Regions from separate parts of the Janthinobacterium sp. GW822-FHT07H11 genome, predicted to be linked through region 2. Evidence: predicted binding sites of a transcription regulator. Region 2 holds the regulator's gene; the other holds the start of a gene.
The links. Region 2 encodes sigma-54, which starts transcription at its own class of promoters, with help from an activator protein. Its sites were predicted from a motif close to TGGCANGNAANCTGCTTT; they were not measured.

Region 1 (3,669 bases), 2.9 Mb from region 2:
CCGCGCCCAGGTGGCCGCCTTGCTGGCCGCGCAGCAGTTCCGCGAGTATGAGCGGCCGCTCAATGCCGACACGGCGTTCTGGAACGATCTCGCCTACGCGGCCCGCAAGCCGCGCCGCACGGCGGCCGAATACCGCGCCTATCTGGCGCTGCTCAATGACGTGCCGCGCTACTTCCACGAACAGATGGCGAACATGCGCGCCGGCCTGCGGCGCGGCTTCACGCCGCCGCAAGTGACGCTGGCCGGGCGCGAACAGGCGCTGGCCGAGGTGGCCGAGGCGCGCGAGGCGCAGGCGACGCTGTATTACCGGCCATTCCAGCAACTGCCGGCGGGCATGCCTGCGCAGGAGCAGACAGCCCTGCGGGCGGCCGCCGCGCAGGTGATCGGCGAGGCCGTCATGCCGGCCTTCGGCGAACTGCTGGCCTTCATGCGCGACGTGTACATTCCGGGCGCGGCCACCACCCTGGCCGCCGAGCGCCTGCCAGACGGCAAGGCCTATTATCAGTCGAAGATCGCGGAATTTACCACCACGACCCTGAGCGCGGCGCAGATCCACGCGATCGGCCTGCAGGAAATGGCGAAGATACGCGCCGAGATGCAGGAGACGATACGCCAGACGGGCTTCAAGGGCGACTTCGCCGCCTTCCTGCGGTTCCTGCGCAGCGATCCGCAGTTCTATGCGCGCACGCCGGAAGAGCTGCTGATGCGCTCGGCCTGGGTGGCGAAGAAGTTCGACGCCAAGGCGGCGCAGTATTTCGGCTACCTGCCGCGCCAGCGCTTCGCCATCATCCCCGTGCCGCCCGAGCAGGCGCCTTACTACACTTCCGGCCGCGGCGGGCCAGGTGTCTACCTGGTCAACACCCATGACCTGCCTTCGCGTCCGCTGTACAGCATGCCCGCGCTGACCCTGCACGAATCGGCGCCAGGCCACGCCTTCCAGATGCCGGTGGCGCTGGAACAGAAGGGGCGGCCGGAATTTCGCCGCGCGTATATCTCCGCGTATGGCGAAGGCTGGGCCCTGTACTGCGAACGCCTGGGCGCCGAAATGGGCATGTATGAAAATGCCTATGAAACCTTCGGCATGCTCAGCTACCAGGCCTGGCGCGCGGCGCGCCTGGTGGTCGACACGGGCATCCATGCGCAGGACTGGACGCGCGCGCAGGCGCAAGCCTATCTGCACGCCAATACGGCGCTGTCTGCGCATGAAATCGAGACGGAAGTGGACCGCTACATTTCCTGGCCCGGCCAGGCGCTGTCCTACTACCTGGGCGAGATGGCGATCCTCGAAGGCCGGCGCAAGGCCGAGGCGGCGCTGGGCGCGCGCTTCGATATCCGCGCCTTCCACGACACGGTGCTGGAACTGGGCTCGGTGCCGCTGCCCGTGCTGGAGCGGCGCATCGACAGCTTCATCGCCGACGGCGGCAAGAGCCCTTACCTGGCGGCGCCCTGACCGCCGCATAGCGCCCATGGCGCGGCCGGCGCACCATGCTGGTGCACGCGCCGCGCCATGGTGCGCGATTCTCGCCTTTTCCCGCGCCGCACCCGTCCCCCTGGCGCTGGCATGCATCCTGCTTTGGTAATCGCATCGTGACTCGATTGCCCAGCATGCCCGATAGCCCCAGCCTTGCAACGCCCTCCGGCGCCGGCGCGCACAGCGCGTGGCAGGCGCATCTGCGCCTGGGCTTTACCCTGCACGATGGCGTCAGCCGCCTGGTCGAGCGCACGCACTGCGGCCCCCTGCGCGTGCAAAAGCCGCTCTACCCCGAAGGCGGCGCCGTTTGCCACGCCATCATCATCCACCCGCCCGGCGGCGTGGTGGGCGGCGACCAGCTGGCCGTCGACGCCACGGCGGGCGAAGGCGCGCACGCCTTGCTCACGTCGCCAGGCGCCGCCAAATGGTACCGCGCCAACGGCCATGTCTCGGGCCAGCACATCGCGCTGCGCGCCGGCAGCGGCGCGGCCATCGAGTGGCTGCCGCAGGAAAGCATTTTCTTCGACCAGGCCTGCGTGCGCCTGCGCCACGAGGTGGAACTGGCGGCGGACGCCGCCTACATCGGCTGCGACATCGTCTGCCTGGGCCGCAGCGCCTCGGGCGAGATTTTCAACACGGGCAGCATCGGCCAGCAGGTGCGGATCCGCCGCGGCGGCAAGCTGCTGTGGTGGGAGCAGGGCGTGCTGGCCGGCGGCGGTGCGCTGATGGCCAGCCCCCTCGGCCTGGGCGGGCACACGGTGTGCGCCACCCTGATCGCCGTCGGCACACAAGTTTCCCCGGCCGTGCTGGCCGCCGTGCGCGCGATCGCCGTGCCGGAAGGCGCCATGTTTGGCGCCACGCAGATGAAATCACTGGTGGCGGTGCGCCTGTTGTGCGGCGACAGCGAGGCGGCGCGCCACGCCATGCTGGCCGCCTGGCAGCTGCTGCGCCCGGCCGCATTGGGGCGCGAGGCCGTCGTGCCGCGCATCTGGAACACTTGAACAGCAAGGAAGCACAAGGAAAACCATGGACCTGACACCCCGCGAAAAAGACAAGCTGCTCATTTTTACGGCCGCGCTGCTGGCCGAACGGCGCCTGGCGCGCGGCCTGAAGCTCAATTACCCGGAAGCGGTGGCCCTGATCAGCGCCGCCATCATGGAGGGCGCGCGCGATGGCAGGTCGGTGGCGCAGCTGATGTCGGACGGCACGCGGATACTGTCGCGCGCCGACGTCATGGACGGCATCGCCGAGATGATTCCCGACATCCAGGTGGAGGCGACTTTCCCCGACGGCAGCAAGCTGGTGACCGTGCACCACCCGATACCGTAAGCACACAAGCGACATTGACAGGAGCCCCTCATGACCCCAGGCGAATACAAACTGGAAGAAGGCGAAATCAGCCTCAATGCGGGCCGCGCCACGGCCACCGTGGTGGTGGCCAACCGGGGCGACCGGCCGATACAGGTCGGCTCGCACTTCCATTTTTTTGAAGTCAACCCTGCGCTGGCCTTCGAGCGCTGGCGCGCCTACGGCATGCGCCTCAACATCACGGCCGGCACCGCCGTGCGCTTCGAGCCGGGCCAGCAGCGCACGGTGGAACTGGTGGCGCTGGCGGGCGAGCGCAAGGTCTACGGCTTCCATGGCGCGGTGATGGGCGAACTGCAGGATACCCCACCGGGAAAGGATTGAGATGGCCAGCATTCCCCGCAGCGCATACGCCGAGATGTTCGGCCCCACCAAGGGCGACCGCATCCGCCTGGCCGACACGGAACTGTTCATCGAGATCGAGCATGATTACGCGATCTACGGCGAAGAAGTGAAATTCGGCGGCGGTAAAGTCATCCGCGACGGCATGGGCCAGTCGCAGCGCTGCGCGGCCGAGGTGATGGATACCGTCATCACGAATGCCGTCATCCTCGACCACTGGGGCATCGTGAAGGCCGACATCGGCCTGAAAAACGGCCTGATCTTCGGCATCGGCAAGGCGGGCAACCCGGACATCCAGCCCGGCGTCACGCTCCCCATCGGCGGCGCCACGGAAATCATCGCCGGCGAAGGCATGATCGTCACGGCAGGCGGCGTCGATACCCACATCCACTTCATCTGCCCGCAGCAGATCGAGGAAGCCCTGATGAGCGGCGTGACCACCATGCTGGGCGGCGGCACGGGGCCGGCCGTGGGCACGGCCGCCACCACCT
Region 2 (3,669 bases):
ATTGTCACGCACATCATCAAGGGCGAACGCAGGCGCATGGCCGCCAGTGCCTTGGCCGCGAACGCGCTGTCGTCCTGCGCCAGCGAGGCCATGATGGCGGCCACGGAGCCGGCGCTGAAGTGGCGCTCCAGCGCCACGCGCGCCGTGGCCAGGGGAGAAGCGCCCGCCTGGCCCTGGCATGGCGCCGCCAGCGCCTTGACGGCCACCGGCAAGCCTTCGCCCGGCGTCGAGTCGAACAGCGCCAGCAGCGCCCCCATCTGCGCCTCGGGCAGGTACACATCGGCCAGCCCCGTGTACAGGGCATCGGCCGCGCCGATCGTCAGCCCCGTCAAGCCCAGGTACAGGCCCAGCCGGCCCGGCAGGCGGGACAGGAAATAACTGCCGCCCACGTCGGGGAACAGGCCGATATTGACTTCCGGCATGGCCATGCGCGTGCGGTCCGTGACGATGCGCAAGCGGTTGCCGGGGCCTGCCTGGGCCACGCCCATGCCGCCGCCCATCACGACGCCATCCATCACGGCAATATACGGTTTCGGATAGAAATGAATTAAATGATTTAAAGCATATTCTTCTGTAAAGAAATCTTCCAGCAGCGCGCTGCCACCCTGCGGCGTGGCCAGGCCCGCGTCGTAAAAGAAACGGATGTCGCCACCGGCGCACAGGGCTTTTTCGCTGCTCGATCGTATCACCACGGCGTCCACCTGCGGGTCGTCGCGCCAGGCCAGCAGGGCGGCGCTCAGGGCACGCACCATCTCCAGCGACAGCGAATTCAAGGCTTTCGGGCGGTCGAGCACGATATGGCCCGTGCGGTGGCGGATGGAGGTCTGGACGAAGTCGCTCATGGCAGAAGGGAAAGAAGTGAGGATGGCGCATTCTAGCGCTTTCACCATGGGCATTGCGTTCCGCAGGACGCAAAAAAGGGCGCAATCTGCGCCCTTAGTTGATCACAACTGGGGGAAGCCGGTGGCCTTAGACGGCGACGACGGCGTCTTCCTCTGAGTTGTCTGGCAGATGCTTGATCGCCTCTTTACCGTGCCCTTGCACTTTGGTTTTGTATTTCATCACTTGCCTGTCGAGCTTGTCGATCAGGGTATCGATTGCGGCATACAAGTCGTGTGCCAGGCTTTCCACATAGACGGTCTTGCCACTCAGACGCAGGTTGACTTCGGCCTTTTGACGTTTTTCTTTCTCTTTGAGGTTATCCACGGTCAGAATCACGGCGATATCGATGACTTGATCGAAATGACGTTTCACGCGTTCCAGCTTCGTTTGTACGTATTCACGGATGGCTGGTGTCACTTCGAGATGATGTCCGCTGATGGTGAGATTCATACACACTCCTAAAGATGATCGGGTTCGTGCGGTGTCCATCGATTCCGGCCCGCAGAGGAACCGAAAAAACTACAAGCACTTACGCAGACTCACTGGCGGAATTTTCAACGCTTCCCGGTATTTGGCAACAGTACGTCGCGCAATCACCATGCCTTGTTCCCCCAGCATGTCCGCAATCTTACTGTCGGATAAAGGATTTTTAGGGTCTTCTGCTCCTGTCAGTTGCACGATCAATGCCCGTATCGCCGTCGACGATGCTTCACCCCCCGCTTCGGTGGCGACGTGGCTACCAAAGAAATATTTCAACTCAAACATGCCATGCGGGGTCAGCATGTACTTTTGGGTTGTTACCCGCGAGATAGTACTCTCGTGTAAACCCAGTGTATCAGCTATTTCACGGAGCACAAGGGGGCGCATGGCAACGGCGCCATGCGAGAAAAAGTTCTTTTGTCTTTCTACTATCGCCTGCGCCACGCGCAGGATGGTGTCGAAGCGCTGGCGCATGTTCTTGATCAGCCACTTGGCTTCCTGCAACTGCGCGCCCATGGCGCCTTCGCCCTTGCCCTGTTTCAATAAATTGGCGTACATGGCGTTCACGCGCAGGCGCGGCATGACGTCGTTGTTCAGGGTGACCTGCCAGCCATTGCGCGCCCGTTTGACGACCACGTCGGGCACCACGTAGTCGGACACGTCGGAAGCGAACACGGCGCCCGGATGCGGGTTGCACAGGCGGATCACCGTCTGCGCCTCGCGCAAGTCTTCCTCGTCGCAATCGAGGGCCTTTTTCAGCTTGTTGAAATCGCGCTGGGCAAACCAGGCCAGGTGCTTTTCCACGATGACGAGGGCCATGCGCCGCGTCACCAGGGCGACGTGCGGCAAGCGCTTGATCTGCAGCGCCAGGCATTCGGATGCATTGCGCGCGCCCACGCCCGGCGGATCGAAACTTTGCAGCAGCGACAGGGCCGTGCGCAGCTCGTCGGCGTCGATTTCCAGCTCTTCCGGCAGGCGCGCCAGGATGTCGTCGAGCGACTCTTCCAGGTAGCCGTTGTCATCGAGCGCGTCGATGATCAGCTCGACCAGCGCGCGGTCGCGCAACTCGAGCACCGTCACGCGCATCTGCTCCATCAGGTGCTCGCGCAGGGTGCAGTGATGGGCTTCCAGCTGCGGGCGCGCATCTTCGTCGTCGGGCGCCTTGCCCCGGCTCGCCTCGCTCCAGTCGCTGTCGCCGCCATCCATGGCGGGCGGGCTGTCGGCGCCGTCGCCGTCGAAGGTTTCCGCTTCGGCCGGCGCCGCAGGCGCTTCCTGGCCCGGCGGCTGGGGCGGCGCTTCGGCCGGCGCGGCCGTGGAGCTCAAGGCGCCGTCGGACAACAGGCGCAGCGAACGGTCGAGCGGATCGTCGAGGCGTTCGAGCAAGGGATTATCCGTCAGCAATTGCTCTAGTTCCTGGTGCAATTCCAGGGTCGATAATTGCAGCAGGCGTATCGATTGCTGCAACTGCGGCGTCAGTGCCAGATGCTGCGAAGTGCGCAGCTGCAATGATTGTTTCATTGGCTCACATGCGGAAATGTTCGCCCAGATAGACCCGGCGTACCGACTCGTTCGCGATGATGTCGTCGGGGCGTCCCGACGCCAGCACCGAGCCCTGGTTGATGATGTAGGCGCGGTCGCAAATACCGAGCGTCTCGCGCACATTATGATCGGTGATCAGCACGCCGATATTGCGCTCTTTCAAGAAACGCACGATGCGCTGGATCTCGATCACGGCGATCGGATCGACGCCGGCAAACGGCTCGTCGAGCAGCACGAAACGCGGATCGGTGGCCAGCGCGCGGGCGATTTCCACGCGGCGGCGCTCGCCGCCCGACAGGGACAGCGCCTGGTTTTCGCGCAGTTTTTCAATCTGCAAGTCGGCCAGCAATTTATCCAGGCGCTCCTCGATCTCGGCCTTCTTCAGGGGGCGGCCTTCGACGGTCTGGATTTCCAGCACGGCGCGGATATTGTCCTCCACCGTCAGCTTGCGGAACACGGACGCTTCCTGCGGCAGGTAGGACAGGCCCATCTGCGCGCGGCGGTGGATCGGCAGGCTGGAAATATCCACGCCGCTGATATCGATGCTGCCGCCGTCCGATGGCACCAGGCCGACGATCATGTAGAACGAGGTGGTCTTGCCGGCGCCGTTGGGGCCCAGCAGGCCCACCACTTCGCCGCATTCGACCTGCAGCGACACGTCATGCACGACTTGCCGCTTGCCATAGGTTTTCTGCAGCCCGCGAACGATCAAGGTGCTGCCGCAACGTGTATTTTCCATTATTTCTTTCCTGGCGCGGGAGCGGCAGG

Region 1: AC3RCJ_RS19205 (urease accessory protein UreD) is a predicted target of sigma-54. The motif match lies at 1,558-1,575, and genes of this name have one in related genera.

Annotation. Positions count from the first base shown of each region.
Region 1 covers NZ_CM179507.1:4,351,287-4,354,955, reverse strand. Annotated here, with positions in the region: gene AC3RCJ_RS19210 (DUF885 domain-containing protein) at 1-1,450, shown strand, start outside; gene AC3RCJ_RS19205 (urease accessory protein UreD) at 1,606-2,472, shown strand; gene AC3RCJ_RS19200 (urease subunit gamma) at 2,498-2,800, shown strand; gene AC3RCJ_RS19195 (urease subunit beta) at 2,831-3,160, shown strand; gene ureC (urease subunit alpha) at 3,162-3,669, shown strand, end outside.
Region 2 covers NZ_CM179507.1:902,372-906,040, reverse strand. Annotated here, with positions in the region: gene AC3RCJ_RS04015 (enoyl-CoA hydratase/isomerase family protein) at 1-842, opposite strand, end outside; gene hpf (ribosome hibernation-promoting factor, HPF/YfiA family) at 970-1,332, opposite strand; gene AC3RCJ_RS04005 (RNA polymerase factor sigma-54) at 1,402-2,880, opposite strand; gene lptB (LPS export ABC transporter ATP-binding protein) at 2,885-3,640, opposite strand; gene lptA (lipopolysaccharide transport periplasmic protein LptA) at 3,640-3,669, opposite strand, start outside.